4 regions of the Bacillus arachidis genome follow, and region 3 is predicted to be linked to each of the others. Evidence: riboswitches for the same ligand, from Rfam matches in the RefSeq annotation. Region 3 holds a riboswitch; each other region holds the start of a gene.

Region 1 (4,486 bases), 1.9 Mb from region 3:
TAACAAGCCTAAGTGCCTGTTCTGCCTCTGAAGAAAATAAACGGCCTGCGAACGGCATGGTAATGATTGGGGACGAACAATTTACTTTACCTGTTTTTGAACGTTACAAAGATTTACCAAAATAACTGGATCCATATTTATATTGAAATGTAACAGCTCCTTCAAATTCTTTTGAGGGAGCTTTACTTCGTGAATCACAGCGTACTTTCAGAGTATAATGAAGTTAACTTTAAAAATAGCATAATAGCCTGAGGTGATAATATGAGGATAAATATAGTGATATCTGGATATGGAACTGTTGGAAAAGAGTTTGTAAGATTGGTATTTGAGAAAGCTTCATATATAAAAGAGATGTACAGCATAGAACTTGTTTGTACTGGAGTTATTGGAAGTACAGTCAATCTCTATAACGTCAACGGTTTACATATTAAAGAATTATTAACGTATGGTACAGGTTCTTATGCGTTGGGGAAATATCTCAGCCGCTATCCACTTGATAAAAGTGAAAAAGTTCCTGTTGGTCATGTATTAATAGAATCAACACCAACTAATTTTCAAACTGGTGAACCTGGAAGAACGTATATCGAAACAGCGATTGAAAACCATATGGATGTAGTAGCTATTTCGAAAGGAGCACTTGTTACCGCGTGGAAAGAAATAAAGGAAAAAGCAACACAAGCAAACGCAAGCATTCGTTACAGTGGGGCAACTGCAGCTGCACTCCCCACGTTAGATATTGGACAATTTAGTTTAGCTGGATGTCAAATTGAGAGTATAGAAGGTATTTTAAATGGGACGACAAATTATATTCTTACAACGATGTACGAAGAAGATATAACATTTGAGGAAGCATTGCATCAAGCTCAACAAAAAGGAATCGCTGAAACAAACTCATCATTAGACATAAGTGGAATGGATAGTGCTTGTAAACTCTTATTATTGGCAAATAGTCTGCTGCAAGCAGAGTGTTCATTAAATTCTATATCTATAAAAGGAATAGAGAGCATTACGAAACAAGATATACTGAAAGCAAAAGAACAAGGTAAATCTTTGAAACTAATTGGATCGGTATATAAAGATCACTCAGGAAATCTGAAACTTGAAGTATGCCCGCGTGAAATAGAGAAAGGACATCCATTGGCTTATGTAAATGGAACGGAAAAAGGAATTACTTTTCATACTGATACGATGGGGAAAGTTACTTCAATCGGGGGAGCCTCGAGTCCAAGAGGAGCAGCAGCGGCAGCTCTAAAGGACTTAATTAATTTGTATCGAAAAGATGTGTGATAAAAAAATCTAGTTTTAGATTAAAATACATTGACAAATAAATATTTTTATGTTATTATTATTTATTTAACAATTGATTAAAAAGCCTTAGCGTGATACATTTTAGTAAGTGAAATAACTTCACTAATTTATGTACCGAGGGGGACTTGTAATATGAAAATAGAAAACGGTCTAGCTGTGTTGAAATTAAAAATTCAAGAATTTGAATTAAATCCAACATTACTTTGGGATGGAAAAAAAGCTATATTAGTCGATACTGGTATGCCGGGCCAATTAGAAGCGATTCGCGATACGATGATTAGTATTGGAGTGCCTTTTGAACAATTACAAGCAGTGATTTTAACCCATCAAGATATAGACCATATTGGAAGTCTTCCTGAATTACAGCAGAAAGCAGATCATTTTATTGAAGTGTACGCCCATGAATTAGACAAACCTTACATTGAAGGACAGCTGCCCCTTATTAAAGGAGATCCAAATAAAATGAGTGAAGAGAAATGGGCGGCACTTCCAGATGTTGTGCAAGCACTATATAAAAATCCGCCGACAGCTAAAGTAAATTGGACATTAGAAGATGGACAAAGACTACCATTTTTAGAGGGTATCGAAGTGATTCATACTCCAGGCCATACTCCAGGACATATTAGTTTATATAGTGAAAAATATAAAACATTAATTGTGGGTGACGCGATGGTATGCATTGATGGAAACTTAAAAGGACCTGTTCCGCACACAACGCCAGACATGAAAAAAGCTACAGAATCACTTAGAAGATTTTTAGAATTTGATATAGAGACGGTAATTTGTTATCACGGTGGTATTTGTAATTCGAATGTGAAGGAGCAGATTGAGAGATTAGTAGAAGATAGATAACATTTGTGCACTTATATATTATAAGTGTTAAATTTATGAATCATATTTGATAGTATTCCAGAATATGTTATGATAAATATCGAGTTAAATAGTTTATATGTAATCCACTAGGGGTGCCTCTATATAGGCTGAGATCAAAAATATATTTTTGAGACCCTTAGGACCTGATCTGGGTAATACTGGCGTAGGGAAGTGGAAGTGACAGAAGAGGATATTTATTAAAATATTGATGATGTCCAAACCACTTTCTTTACGTGTGTAAAGAAAGTTTTTTTATTTTGTACATCTATTTGAAGTAGGTGCAAGTTTTAATCAAAACGTTTATGGGAGGGTTTATCATGTCATTTTCACAGTTATTACGTAATGAAGTTAATCCGATTTGGGAAGCAAGTTTTAATCATCCATTTGTTACAAAACTAGGAGATGGAACATTAGATGTAGCTAGTTTCCGCTATTATGTTCTGCAAGATTCATATTATCTAAGTCATTTCGCAAGAGTCCAATCGTTAGGAGCAGCGAAAGCTATTGAATTAGAAACAACGGCTCGTATGGCACACCATGCACAAAATACATATCAGGCTGAATTATCACTACATGAGAATTTTGCGAAAAAACTAGGTATTACGGCGGAAGAAAAAGAATCATTCGTTCCTGCTCCAACTGCTTATGCATATACATCACATATGTATCGTGCTGCATATGAAGGACATTTAGGGGATATTATCGCAGCAATTTTGCCGTGCTATTGGCTTTATTATGAAATTGGTGAACGTTTAAAAGAGTGTCAACCTAAAGAACCGATTTATCAAGAATGGATTTCCGCATATGGCTCTGACTGGTTCCGTACTTTAGTAGAAGAGCAAATTGCTAGATTAGATGCGATTGCGGAAACAGTAACAGAAGCTGATCGTAAGCGAATGAAACAACACTTTGTAATTAGCAGTCAATATGAATATTCATTTTGGGAGATGGCTTACACATTAGAAAAGTGGCCAGTGGAAGAACAAGTAGAAGATGTAGGTGTATAAGGAAAAGATAGATGCAAGGGTATAGAAAATGACTAACTTAGTTTAGTCATTTTTTTGTATGGATTTATCCATGTAATCAATTGATTTTAGTAATTAATTGATTACATATTATAAAAAAATTACACAATAAAAAAGAGGTGGAAGGTAGTTTATATTGAATGTTAGGGAGGAGAGATTATTAATCTCTTTAACACTTTTTATTTCCTTACAATACTAAATGTTGTATTAAAAAATTTAATTTTGAAAGGAGTCAATAAATATGAGAATGAGAAAACGAATAGGGAATAAGTTTTTACTCGTTAGTACAATTTGTATGATAAGTGTTCCTTTTGTTTCACATGCTGAGGAAGAAATTTCACCTACAAATTTCGCTATTTCTTCAAGTCTGTATGAGGGGGGGAATACAGATGTATTGAAAACAAGTTTTTATCCCAATACATATAATAATCCGTTTAACCATCCATTCACCTCAATGTTAAAAGAGTCAAACTCAAATATGAAAGAAATAGACAATGCGGATGATGAAAATCCTGTTATATCTACTACTCTTAAATTTATCCGTTATATGCATACTGAAAATTATAAATCTGCATTTGATTTAACTTCTCGCTCTTTACAGAAGATAATATCTGAAGAATGGCTGGAGAGTTATTGGAAGGGACTCCCGGTACAATTACAAGCAGGTTCTTTTATTGGCATTGGAGAGGTAAAACAAAAAGAGACAAATTCCGTTCATACAAATGTAGAGATTGGATTGGTTTTTGAAAAATTTACTGTGCCTTTACTAATTAAATTAGATCCATCTGGAAAAATAGATGACTTTCAACTTAGTATGTCGTATCGTACTGTTGCAGAGCGACCATCATATAGTAAGCCGGAATCATTTGTTGAAAAAGAAGTAGTAGTCGGAAGTGGCGCGTTTCCATTACCAGGAACATTGTCTGTCCCAAAGGGAGAGGGGCCGTTCCCAGCGGTAATTCTTGTTCAAGGATCTGGAGCAAGCGATCAGGATGAAACTGCGTTTGCTTTAAAACCATTTCGCGATTTAGCTGAAGGTCTTGCTTCGAAGGGAATTGCTGTTCTTCGTTATAATAAAAGAACATATGAACATGGATTGAAGACACAATTTAGTCCTTTTTATACAGTTGATAAAGAGACAACGGATGATGCACTTCTTGCAACTCGTTTTCTTCAAAATGAATCTATGATAGATAAGAATCAAATTTATATTCTTGGCCATAGTCAAGGTGGAATGATGGTTCCGAAAATGATCGAAAAAGACCAAAATCAAAATATTG
Region 2 (4,486 bases), 1.4 Mb from region 3:
GAGCGAACCACAGCTCCAATTGATTTCACTGGAATTTGTTCATTTGCCTTTGCCATAACAACATCTGGTTGATAATATAAACCGACTGTTACTTTTCCTGCTGCTGCTAATGTTAATGGATCTGTTGGGTTAGAAGGAAATTTAATATTCACCTTTACTCCTTCTTCTTTAAAGTATCCCTTTTCAATCGCCGCATAAATAAAACTATGCACTGCATTTGGATACCAATCGAGCATAACCGTTACTTCTTTCTCAGTCTTTTTCTTCTCTGATGCTGAATTACTAGAACATCCTGCAATCATTGCAACTAATAATGTAAACACAAAGATGCGTTTAAATAATTTCATGAATGTTTCCTCCAACTAATGAATTTCTTTTCTAATATAGAAACAAGTAATACAAATAAAATGGCTAGTAATGATAAAAGTATAATCGGTGCAAACACACCCGCTCCATCTAACTGCGTCATCATCCGTTTACTAAAGTATCCTAAACCAGCTTGTGCCCCAAGCCATTCACCAATTGCCGCTCCAATTACACTAAGCGGAACAGCAATTTTTAAAGCAGAGAAAAAGTACGGAAGTGCAGATGGCAACTTTAACTTTAGAAAAATGTCTTTTTTCGTTGCACCATATGTTACTAAAAGCTCCTCCCACTCCTTTTTCGTGCTGCGCAATCCATCATACGTATTTACCGCAATCGGGAAAAATGTAATCAAAACCGTAACAACTACCTTGCTCCAAATTGAATATCCAAACCATAAAACAAATAACGGTGCTAGTGCTGTAATTGGAATTGTTTGTGAGGCAACTAGCAACGGATAAAACGCTCTTTCCATCCATGTACTAGCGTTCATTAACATTGCTAAGCCAACGCCCAGTACGACGGAAATAACAACTCCGATTAAAACTACATATAAAGTCGCTGGCAAATGAACAGTGAATAATATGTCACGCAGCGCCCAAAGTTTAGCTAGAATTGCAGTTGGCGATGGTAGAATATACATCTCATCTACAATTCTAGCCCCCATTTCCCAGGCTACGAGAAGTATGCTACTCAAAATCAGCGCAGGTAATAACTCCATCACACGTTTCATACGAGCACCTGCCTTTGTAGCATACTAAGCAATTCATCTTTTAAAGCTAATATTTCAGGTTTATGCAAATCTTTTCTTGAGCGATCAATTTCAAGCGGAACGATACGCTCTGTTAAAGTTGTAATAGGCTGCTCTGCCACAACAAAAATCCGATTGGAAAGAAACAGCGCTTCCTCTACATCGTGTGTAATAAATAAAATGGTTTTTTGCCACTGTTTCCATTGTTCAAACAACCATTCTTGCAACGTTGCTTTCGTTAATGCATCTAATGCGCTAAAAGGTTCATCTAACAATAAAATGTCCCCGCCTGTTAATAAAGTTCGAATAAAGGATACTCGCTGCCGCATACCACCTGATAAATCTTTCGGATATTTGTTCTCGTATCCTTGTAAACCAAATTGTTCTAACAGTTCGCTTGCCTTAAGATGCGCTTCTTTTTTCTTTATCCCTTGACACTCTAATGGCAATGCCGCATTTTCAATAATCGTCCTCCACGGCAGAAGCATATCTTTTTGTGGCATATATCCTACAGGATGACTCGTTGTTTCTGTCAGTTGAATGGTTCCAGCCCCTGCATCTTCTAAACCTGTAATTAAACGAAATAATGTACTTTTGCCACAGCCACTCGGTCCAATGATGCTAACAAACTCTTTTTCTTGTACAGATGCATCTAGACCCTTTATAATTGGCTTTTCATCATAATGAAAAGAGACATTATGAAACCGTAGTATGCTCTTGCTCCTCAAAACCCCACATCTCCTTACGGTACGCCATATCCCAGAATAAATACTCAAATCGGCTGGAATATAAGAAAATTTCTTCTAATCGAGCTAACTCTTGTTCAGACTTTCCTTCAGCTAGTTCATTTAACAAATCTATTAGCCACGTGCAAAGACTTCCATACTCTTTTGAGCTATATCCTTGAATCCATTCACCGAAAAATTCGTGATCTCTTGCTCCCTGAATATCATTTAAACGTTTTCCAATTTCCCAATAACTCCACATACATGGAAGAAGCGCCGCAATTAATTCCGCAAGCGTACCATTTTGAGATACTGACATCATATAGTTTGTATACGCTAAATTTTTAGCAGACGGCTTTGCTTCTTCCATCTCTTGAATGGAAATACCAAGACGTTTTGCATACTGTTTATGAATCGTCATTTCCCCATTTAATATGCCATCTATTTGTTCTGCAAACTTTGCCATAACTTGTGGATTATTTGCTTTCACAACGCCAATCGCATATAGTTTTGCATAATCTAGCAAATATAAATAATCTTGTATGATGTAATATTGGAATTTATCTTTTTCTAACGTACCGTCCCCCATTCCCGTTACAAACGGGTGATTATGACTTTTCTCCCAAACAGGCTGCACAGTCTCAAATAATCTCTCACAAAACTTCATTTATATTTCCCCTTCCTTTACATCTGTTTATCCAAATAAAAAACCACTTCTATATAAGAAGTGGTTACAGCAAATAAAGATACATTTATCCGTCGTTCCACTTCCCTTCGCTAGTATTACCTAGATCAGGTCCGTAAGGGTTAAGGACTATTCCTCTCTCAGCACATAAAGCACCCCTAGTGGTTTCTACTATTAAATTGTTAAATAAAAAAGCCCCGTTTCTTTACGCAAAGAAACGGGGACTTGTTGTCAATGTCCAAGTTGCTTCCCTACGCTAGCATAATCTAGATCAGGTGATTAAAGGATCAAAGACTTACGGTCTTACTCTCAGCTGGCAACACCAGCTCTCCTAGCACAATATGAAATTACCATAGTCAGTATAACACTGTCATGGGTCATCAGCAACTGTTTTCATTTATTACAATCTCATATCTAATCTTTACATCAAGGCTCTACGTTCCACTTATGCAAAATATGAAACATAAATATTTATATAGGTATGAATTCCCATCGGCCTATAACAATTACAAAACGATTTTTCAACATATACGTTGCTGCTATGAAAACAAAAGAAGACCTACTCTCATTTTCTCTTTCTATTTTAACTTGGCATAAGGCAGAAAAAAGCGCTGACTGCCTCTATGTATGAGCAGATTTTCTCCCATACCTAAAAAACTTCCCTTTCGTTTTTTAATTCACATTTATATATTGATTCAGAAAATAGCAACTATCTCTTTATCCATATTCTAATAGTTATTTATCTGTTATTCTTGTAGTATATTTCGATTCCATTAAAAAACGGTTATTTTTTCTTGTTTCATATTACAGTTATGTGAATAATGCACAAAGTATTATATCTTTATACTATAATAAAAAATATATTAATACATCTATGGGGGGGCTAATATTAGATGAAACAGAAAGCTACAGCTTTAACGGCAACTACTGTCGCAGTCGCATCTCTACTTCCATCCATAAATCAAGTAGAGACACGCACTGTAGCATCTCAGCAATTGCCTACAAAAAACACTCAATATATAAAACTCAATTCAAAAATACCCTATTCTAATAATAAAATGAATACAAGAAATAATTCTAACTCCATAAAAGCAACAAATATTTCATTTACTAAATCTACTAAGCTATATACAACCGTTTACGCTCATATAAAAAACCGTTCCGTACAAATTGGTGATCAAGTTCAGACTAAACAATTATTAAGACATATGGGAAATACAGGCCACTCATTTAAACAGCATCTCCATTTTGAATTACATAATGCTGAATGGAATTTTGAAAAAACAAACGCAGTAAATCCACTGCATTATTTAGTTCGGTAATATTATATGCCACGTAATATCCCTTTAGTAATTGAGTATTTTGCTTTTCTCGGTTTAATCTGTTGTTTAGTAATTTACAATACTAACATTGTTTTTTTGAGTATTGTTATCTTGTTTGTTGCTATCGAATCTTTGATGGAAGCATTCAAAATCCGACTAAAGAAACAAATTTCTCATATATATACTGCATTTATTATTATCGGCGGTTTAATAACAAATATTATTTATAGTGGTTTTCATATTGCTGCGATATTCCCTGTATTTTTTATCGCAGTGCTACTTATTATTTCCCAATATATTTACACTCCTGATCACCGTAAAAAACAACAAGAAGTTTAGAACATCCTTCTACATTTACGACTGAAAAAGGGATCTCACTTCAAAGTGAGATCCCTTTTTCATATATTCATTATCTTGAAAAACGTTTCTTTATCCACACGCATATCGTTCATAAATAAAACTTAAATTATACTTCTTCTCTAAACCCATTCGTTGTTCATCATCACACCAGTAAAATAAAATATCGTGAATCGTTGCATAACGCTTATTTTTTAGAAATTGTTTAATAAATGACGGTAAACAATCATGTAATTGTATAAATATATAATTTCGCAAGATTTCTTCTTTATATTCAATTCCC
Region 3 (4,486 bases):
AACATATATATTCGCAATGGCTTCCTTGCAGCCAGTAGATGAAGCGGTGCAAATGGTGAAGGATTATTATATATATATCATTGCATTTGTATTAATACTTATTTTTCTAGCTTCTTTCTATTATTCAAAACAAATTGCCAAACCATTATTACGAATAAACGACACAACGAAAAAAATCGCAAATTTAGATTTCACGGAAAGAATCCCCATTACTTCAAAAGATGAGATTGGTGATTTATCACAAAATATTAATATGTTGTCTAATACGCTCCATTCACATATTGAACAATTGGAACAAGACATCGAAAAAGAAAGAAAGTTAGAAAACACACGAAAAGAATTTATTTCGGGTGTCTCGCATGAATTGAAAACTCCACTAAGCATTATGAAAAGTTGCATTTCTATTTTAAAAGATGGGGTGGCAGAGCATAAGAAAGAGTATTATTTTCAGGCAATGGAAAAAGAAGTCGATAAGATGGATATGTTAATTTTGGATATGCTAGAGTTAGCTAAATTTGAGTCTGGTACGTATAAAATGAAAATGGATATTTTTTATATTGATGGAGTTATTGAGCATATATGTGAACAACTATCATTAGAAATAGCGAAAAAAGAATTGAATGTTCATAAATGCCTTTTGCCAATCGAAGTTGTTGCAAATCAACATCGTATCGAACAAGTAATTATAAATTTTGTAACGAATGCAATCCGTTATACACCTGAAAAAAAGGATATTATTATTTCTATAAGAGATGAACTGAATCGAATAAAGATTTGTATAGAAAATAAAGGCGCTCATATTGAAGCGGAACAATTAGATAAGATTTGGGATCGGTTTTATCGGATCGATACAGCTCGTCAGCGCTCAAAAGGTGGAACAGGACTGGGGCTCGCCATTTCTAAAAATATTTTAGAACTTCATGGTGTGGAATATGGTGTAGATAATACAGTAGATGGTGTACTGTTTTACTTTTATTTACATAAAAAAGTGTAGAAACGAAATTCTACACTTTTTTATTATTTCTTAATTTTATTTTGATAGCATCTTTACTTTATCTTTATATTCTACACGTATAATTTATATAAAAAATAAGGTTTACAAGGAGTAGATTAGCCATGAATAGTAATTTACTAAGTGTAATGGTATTTATATTCTTATGTGTATTTATTGTTTTTATTATTGATATAACTCATTAAATAAAAAATAAGATTGCCATTTAGGCAACCGTATTTTTTGAATTCAAATTATGTGCACCAATACTTTTAAATAAGCGTGGAGCTGTTGTAAATAGAAGCATTAGTAAAGCTGTACATAAAGCGAAAGAACCAAGCATTGTACTACCGTTCACAATCAATGAATAAAGAACAGCTGATTGTCCAGGCGGTGCGTATTTCCCAAAAAAGATAACCCCGGCAATAAAATGACAGAAATAACGTGCTAAGCTACCAATGAGTGTAGCAATAACAATATAGACCATTGCTTTCTTACCTTGATTATTCGCCATTGATTGCTGAATAGGTTGATAAAATAATCCAGCAAAACCGATAAAAGCAAATGCAACGAAGTACTCAATAAACGCTTGAACTGGCGTTAAAATATAAGCATCTCCGAATACAATTTGCAGTAGCCCCCAAATTAAGCCACCGAAGAAAGCTGTTTTAAATCCCCAGCGGTATGCGATAATAAAAATAGGAATCATAGCAAATGAAATGGAACCGCCTGTTGGAAGTTTAATCGAGATTGGTAAAATGTCGATGATTAAGGCGAAAGCTGCAAGGATTGCAGATTCAATCATCGCTTGTAAATTGGTGTTACGCATGTTCTTATTCCCCCTAAATCTAAGTTGCACAAAAAAAGAATAATTTACCATAGGGAGATATGAAATACGTAAGTAGAAAATGATGAGGTATATGTATTTCGACGCTTGCACAATTCCTACGTTAGCATTAACTAACAGGTTCTAAGGGTCGGAACGAATTGTTCCCTCTCAGCAACGAGGCTCCCCCTGTGATAACGAGATTCTTTATTTGTTAGGTTCAGTGTAATCGAAATGGATGAGAATGGCAAATGAATCTGTTATGACAATTATTTAAATATAATTGTGCAAAAATGTTAATAACTATGAAGGGAAAGCTATAGTACTTGATTCATAGAATATGATATAATTTTCATGAAAATAATTATCATTCTCTTCGAGGGGGAAGATTATGAGTTTAGTAGATATTAAAATAGGTGAAACAGTACTTGTAAAAAATATACAATCGTTAGATAAGTTATTAAAGCGTAGATTAGCTGCGTTTGGTCTTTCAGAAGGAAGTGAACTTCGTATGAAACAAAAAGCAATGTTTAAGGGACCGTGTACGCTAGAGTGCCGTGGACAATTAATTAGTATTCGTCATTGTGACGCGAAAATGATAAAGGTGGAATTAGCGTGAATAAAGTTGCATTGCTAGGGAATCCGAATACGGGGAAAACATCATTATTTAATGCGCTAACAGGTTCTTATGAATATGTAGGAAACTGGAGCGGGGTAACAGTAGAAAAGAAGGTCGGTAAGTTAAAAGGTAAGCAAGGGACATTAATTGATTTACCAGGTATATATGATTTAAATCCGGTTTCTCGTGATGAAGGTGTTGTTACAAATTTTCTACTAACAGAAGAATTTCATCATATGTTAAATATTGTTGACTCTTCTCAATTTGAGCGCAATATGCATTTAACATTGCAACTATTAGAATTTGGTAAACCAGTTTCTATCGGTTTAAATATGATTGATGTAGCAAAGCAGCGTGGAATTATTATCGATGTGAACAGGTTATCAGAAATATTAGGAGTAACAGTTGTTCCTGTTGTTGCGAGAAGTGGAAAAGGCTGCAAAGAGTTACTTGCAACCCTACATGAGAGTAAGCAAAAAGAGCAAAAGCCCTTCAGTATTTCATATGGTAAACAAATAGATGCAGGAATTGCAGATATCATGGAGTTTTTAACTAAGGAAAATTATGAGAATCCAAGGTGGCTTGCACTTCAATTTTTAAGCAATAATGAAGTAGTAGAACAAGAAGTAAAGAAATTGCCGGTGTATGAAAAACTTATAGCGATTCGATCAGAATTAGAGGAAGAAATTGATGTAACGCTGGAACAACATATTTATCGTTCACGTGCAGCGTATATTGAAAAGTTAAAAACAAATGTGATTCAGCATGAGAAGGAAGGGAAAATTCCTTTTTCAGAAAAAATTGATCAGTTAATCACACATAAAGTTTTAGGACTTCCAATCTTTTTAGCTGTTATGTTTTTTATTTTTCAGGTTACGTTTACGTGGATTGGAACACCTTTATCGGATATGCTGGATGAATTTTTCAGCGGTCAACTCACCGATTGGGTAACAGCGGGTTTAACAACTATTGGAGCCTCTGATTTTATTCAAGCGCTCGTTACAGAAGGAATTATTGCCGGTGTTGGTGCTGTATTAGTATTCGTTCCACAAATCTTTGCATTATTTTTCTTTATTTCGTTATTAGAAGACTCAGGATATATGGCTCGTATTGCAGTTGTGATGGATCGTATTATGGAATTCTTTGGTTTAAATGGGAAAGCATTTATTCCAATGATTATCGGTTTTGGTTGTAACGTTCCAGGGATTATGGCGGCAAGAACGATTGAACAAGAGAAAGAGAGGCTACTTACAATTTTAGTAACGCCGTTTATGTCTTGTTCAGCACGTTTACCGGTATATGCATTATTCGCGGGAGTCTTTTTCCCTCATAACCAAGCGACTGTTGTATTTTCTTTATATATTGCTGGTATTGTTCTTGCTTTGCTTGTTACAAAGGTAATGTCTCTTACTGTTTTAAAAGAAGAAAAATCAATTTTTGTTATTGAACTTCCACCTTATCGTGTGCCACAAGCAAAAACATTATGGCTTAGTACGTGGGAAAAAGGAAAAGGTTTCGTTCGTAAAGCGGGTACATTTATCTTTGGTGGTTCCGTTGTGATTTGGTTATTAAATTATGCAGGTCCATCAGGATTTGGCGTAGATATGGGAGATAGTTTCTTAGCGATGATTGGTGGTTTTGTGGCACCGATTTTAGCACCGCTCGGTTTTGGAACATGGCAAGCTGCGGCATCTTTATTAACAGGATTTTTAGCAAAAGAAGTTGTTGTTTCTACAATGGCCATTATTTATGCGGTGAAAGAAGATATATTAGGAAATGTAATGGGAGCGCACTATACTGCGTTATCAGCATATGCATTCATGTTCTTTATTTTGTTATACGTTCCGTGCTTGGCAACAGTAGCTGTTATTCGCCGTGAAACAGGATCTATAAAGTGGACAATTTTCTCTGTTGTTTATCCACTTATTGTTGCTTATCTATTAACGCTCGTTATATACCAAGTTGGATCTTTACTCGGATTCTAGAAGGAGATGTATCATAATGATAATCAATATTGTCATTGGAGCTGTCATTTTTGGTTATGCAGGAT
Region 4 (4,486 bases), 1.1 Mb from region 3:
GGTGCACCGCTTAGTAAAGTGCTGGCGACGAAGCGATATGGTGCACATGTGGAATTACAAGGGGATGTATTTGATGATGCTTTAGCTTATGCGCTAGACTTGAAAGAACAAACGGGAGCGAAATTTGTTCATCCGTTTGATGATGAAGCGGTGATTGCTGGTCAGGGTACCGTAGGCTTAGAAATCTTGCAGCAGCTTGATGATGTAGAAGCTGTTATTTGTCCTATTGGAGGCGGTGGCTTAATCGCAGGTGTTGCGATGGCGATTAAAGAGCAAAAGCCATCGGTGAAAATATATGGTGTACAAGCACTTGCCTGTCCAGGTATGAAGCAATCTATCGAAGAAAAGAAAGTAATTACAGTAGAATCTTCACCAACTATGGCAGATGGAATCGCGGTGAAAAGGCCAGGAGAGCTTACTTTTCAGCTTGTAGAGCGTTACGTAGATGATATTTTTTGTGTGGATGAAATGGAAATAGCGCGAACGATGTTAATGCTACTTGAACGCAATAAGCTATTAGTAGAGGGATCGGGTGCTAGTTCATTAGCAGCTTTACTTTATCAAAAAGTACCTGTGAAAGAGAAAAAAGTTGTGTCAATATTAAGCGGAGGTAATGTCGACGTAAACTTCATTACTCGTATTATTGAACATGGAATGGTTGAAGCAGGGCGATTCGTTCATATTGCAACGATGATTAAAGATAAACCAGGACATTTGCAACACTTACTGGAAATTGTAACAAGTTTTGAAGCAAACGTGTTGCATATTCATTTAGAGCGGATTGGAACAAAGGTATTCCCAGGTTATGCGCAGCTTCATTTATCGCTAGAAACGAAGGATAAAAATCATATTGAAGAAGTATTAAGTGGGATAGAAAAGAAAGGGTATAACGTAGAAATTATTGAATGAAAAATTTAAACAAACGTTTGATTAAATGAAAAAGCACAAACTTTATTCAAAAAAAGTTTGTGCTTTTATATGTTAAAACATAATTGAAATGAGTAGCATTCCAATTCCAATGGAGGTAAATGTTGCAACCAAACCAGGAATCATAAAGCTATGATTTAATACATATTTACCAATACGTGTTGTTCCTGTGCGATCAAAGTTAATCGCAGCAACAATTGTTCCGTAGTTCGGAATGAAGAAATATCCGTTTACTGCAGGAAACATCGCAATAAGAAGTGCTGGTGAAATACCAAGTGATAATCCGAGTGGCACTAACGCACGTACTGTTGCTGCCTGGCTATACAGTAAAATAGATAGAATAAATAATGCAATAGCGAATAACCATGGTGCACTTGTTACTAAGTGTTGAATCGATCCTTGAATGGTATTTAAGTTTCCATTGAAGAATGTGTCTCCCATCCAAGCGATACCGAAGATTGCAACAACAGCTGTAGCGCCTGCTTTAAAGACATTACCAGATACAATGCTTTCTACATTTGGTTTACAGAAGATAATAATAAGAGCAGCAATTGTAAGCATAACCATTTCAATTGTATTTGGCATTGAAAGACGAACTAATTTTCCATCTACCATCCATCCTGGACGAAGTGCTTCGAATGAACCAAGAAGGACAACAAAAAGAGTAGCGAATAAGAAAAGAATAACAGATAACTTGGCACCTTTTGCACCGATAAATTCTTTCTTTTCTTCAAGTTTCGGAATCATGCCTTCTTTCAATCGTTTTAAGTATTCTGGGTCTTCATTTAACTCTTTACCCATTTTGCTCGCAACGAAAGCAGCTAGCATACAAGCGATAAAAGTAGAAGGAATACTTACTTTTAAAATATCTAACAATGTAATTTTATAATCAGCTAGCATCGCTAATAGGGCCACAGTTGCAGCTGAGATTGGGCTTGCTGTGATTGCCTGTTGTGAAGCGATTACGGCAATGGACATTGGGCGTTCCGGTCTAATTCCTGATTCTCGTGATACTTCTGCGATAACAGGAAGTACAGAATAGGCAACGTGACCAGTTCCAGCACATAACGTAAATAAATAAGTTACAATAGGAGCAAAGAATGTAATGCGCTTTGGATTTTTACGTAGTGCTTTTTCTGCGAGATGGACAAGATAATCCATTCCACCCGCAGCTTGCAGGGCACCCGCAGCTGTAATGACTGCTAAAATCATCAGCATAACGTCAATAGGAGGAGCTGTTGGTTGTAAGTGGAAGACAAATACGAGTATTGCCATACCAACTCCGCCCATTACTCCTAGTCCAACTCCACCAAGGCGTGCACCGATAAAAATACAGAGAAGCAAGGTAAGAAATTGTAGCCAAAACATGATAAACTACCTCCGAAATTCATATGGTAAGATATTTTTGAATAATTTAAATTTAACTGATAATTATTAAATTAAACAAAGAGAAAGTTGTTATATAAACCTTTTTTATTATATAACACGTAAAAAGTAACATTCACTACATTTTGTGACATTATTTCAAGAAAATTAAGTGTAAAGTGATGAAAAAATGTGATTTGTTTGTTTGAAAAAATAAATCATGCTACAATGAAAACGAATTAAAACCGGGGAGCCAATTGGCTGAGAGGATGTAAGTGAGCATCGACCCTCAACCTGATCTGGATAATGCCAGCGTAGGGAGTTACTTAAAGTGATGTAAGCAGATGTTATTGTATAATAACTTGCATGCAAGGCTTTCCTACGTATTTCGTGGGAAAGCCTTTTCTTTTTACAAAACATATTTTGCAAGGGGGATTTTAGTATGTCACAACAAGTTACCATTTCATTTTCAGTCGTACCACAAGCAAAAACGAAAGATGTGTATGCCGTTGTTGATAAAGCAATTGAAGTCGTACAACAATCTGGTGTTCGTTATGAAGTAGGTGCGATGGAAACAACGCTAGAAGGAGAATTAGATGCGCTTCTCGACGTGATCAAACGTGCACAACAAGCTTGTGTTGATGCTGGCGCAGAAGAAGTGATTACGTCTATTAAAATTCATTATCGTCCAAGCACTGGTGTAACGATTGATGAGAAAGTTTGGAAGTACCGTGATGAATATGAAAAACCAGAAACGATCTAATATAACAATTACAGCGCTTTGGCTAATCCTTCTCATTGCCATATGGGAAGGATCTGTTTCATTATTTCAAATTGAACAGTGGATTTTGCCTAAACCTTCTGCTATTGTACAGGAACTGATTGGAATGAAGGATTTATTACTACCAAATATAATACAAACATTGCAAGAGGTTATCATCGGATTATTCTTTGCGATTTTACTTGGAACGAGTATTGCAATTATTATGGACGTTATTCCATTGTTTCGTTTGTTAATTAATCCGTTACTCGTTATTTCACAAACCATTCCGATTGTCGTGCTAGCACCTTTATTTATTATTTGGTTTGGATATGGGATGCTTCCAAAGGTGATGGTCGTTATTCTTGTTTGTTTCTTTCCAATTGCTCTTAGTATTTTAGAAGGTTTTCAAACAGTAGATAGAAATATGCTCAAGTTACTACAAACAATGCGAGCGTCGAAATGGCAAATCTATCAGAAGGTAAAATTCCCAGCTGTGCTCCCGTATTTTTTCTCAGGACTAAAAATAGCTGTTACATATAGTGTGATGGGAGCAATTATTGGGGAATGGCTTGGTGCGAGTGAAGGATTAGGTGTCATGCTTACGCGTGCAACAAAATCCTTTTTAACAGCCCGTGTATTTGGTATCGCAGCAATTATTGTCATGGTCACATTGTTCTTGTATTTTATTGTAGAATTTATGGCAAGACTAACAGCACCATGGATATACAGAAAGGACGGCAGAAAATGAAAAAAGGTTTAAAAGTTATGCTAGCCGCAATACTTGCAGTTGGTGTTGTCGGTTGTAATGCAGCGAAGAAAGAAGAGAGTACAGATAAGGAAAAGAAAGTAAAAGTTGTTTTGGACTGGTTTCCAAATACAAACCATACTGGTTTATATGTAGCAAAGACGAAAGACTACTATAAAAAGCAAGGTTTAGATGTAGAAATTATTCAGCCAGGTGATAACGTATCGGTAGAGCAAATGATTGCATCAGGAAAAGCGGATTTCGGTGTGAGTTATCAAGAAAATGTAACATCAGCTCGTGTTGAAGGAATACCAGTTGTTTCGATTGGAGCAATTATTCAACATAACACATCTGCATTTGCATCGTTGAAAAAAGATAATATTACTTCTCCGAAAGATTTTGAAGGAAAGCGTTATGGGGGCTGGGGAGCGCCAGCGGAAGAAGCAACACTGAAAACAATTATGAATAAACATCAAGCTGATTTTAATAAAGTAGAAAAGATCGTTCTTGGACAAACAGATTTCTTTAAATCAATTGGTAGAGATGCAGACTTTGAATGGATTTATTATGGCTGGGACGGTATTGAAGCAAAACGACAAGGAAAAGAATTAAATACAATCATGGTAAAAGATCTAGATCCAGCACTAGATTTCTATAGCCCTGTCATTATCACAAGTGAAAAGAAC

The links. Region 3 has a riboswitch for thiamine pyrophosphate ahead of thiT (energy-coupled thiamine transporter ThiT). Riboswitches for the same ligand answer to the same signal wherever they lie in the genome.
Region 1: another riboswitch for thiamine pyrophosphate. It lies ahead of tenA (thiaminase II); the one in region 3 lies ahead of thiT (energy-coupled thiamine transporter ThiT).
Region 2: another riboswitch for thiamine pyrophosphate. It lies ahead of tenA (thiaminase II); the one in region 3 lies ahead of thiT (energy-coupled thiamine transporter ThiT).
Region 4: another riboswitch for thiamine pyrophosphate. It lies ahead of QRY57_RS03880 (MTH1187 family thiamine-binding protein); the one in region 3 lies ahead of thiT (energy-coupled thiamine transporter ThiT).

Annotation. Positions count from the first base shown of each region.
Region 1 covers NZ_CP127376.1:2,424,092-2,428,577, reverse strand. The annotation lists gene QRY57_RS13975 (homoserine dehydrogenase) at 262-1,287, shown strand; gene QRY57_RS13970 (MBL fold metallo-hydrolase) at 1,441-2,160, shown strand; TPP riboswitch at 2,260-2,368, shown strand; gene tenA (thiaminase II) at 2,499-3,188, shown strand; gene QRY57_RS13960 (alpha/beta hydrolase) at 3,448-4,486, shown strand, end outside.
Region 2 covers NZ_CP127376.1:757,209-761,694, reverse strand. The annotation lists gene QRY57_RS05530 (ABC transporter substrate-binding protein) at 1-347, opposite strand, end outside; gene QRY57_RS05525 (ABC transporter permease) at 344-1,096, opposite strand; gene QRY57_RS05520 (ABC transporter ATP-binding protein) at 1,093-1,842, opposite strand; gene tenA (thiaminase II) at 1,811-2,506, opposite strand; TPP riboswitch at 2,592-2,694, opposite strand; TPP riboswitch at 2,756-2,867, opposite strand; partial or broken gene QRY57_RS05510 (M23 family metallopeptidase) at 3,646-3,846, shown strand; gene QRY57_RS05505 (hypothetical protein) at 3,853-4,185, shown strand; gene QRY57_RS05500 (DUF3965 domain-containing protein) at 4,276-4,486, opposite strand, start outside.
Region 3 covers NZ_CP127376.1:4,286,940-4,291,425, reverse strand. The annotation lists gene QRY57_RS23735 (sensor histidine kinase) at 1-994, shown strand, start outside; gene thiT (energy-coupled thiamine transporter ThiT) at 1,218-1,820, opposite strand; TPP riboswitch at 1,916-2,017, opposite strand; gene QRY57_RS23725 (FeoA family protein) at 2,209-2,436, shown strand; gene feoB (ferrous iron transport protein B) at 2,433-4,421, shown strand; gene QRY57_RS23715 (FeoB-associated Cys-rich membrane protein) at 4,438-4,486, shown strand, end outside.
Region 4 covers NZ_CP127376.1:426,002-430,487, forward strand. The annotation lists gene ilvA (threonine ammonia-lyase) at 1-909, shown strand, start outside; gene QRY57_RS03875 (anaerobic C4-dicarboxylate transporter family protein) at 982-2,295, opposite strand; TPP riboswitch at 2,529-2,630, shown strand; gene QRY57_RS03880 (MTH1187 family thiamine-binding protein) at 2,735-3,055, shown strand; gene QRY57_RS03885 (ABC transporter permease) at 3,027-3,803, shown strand; gene QRY57_RS03890 (ABC transporter substrate-binding protein) at 3,800-4,486, shown strand, end outside.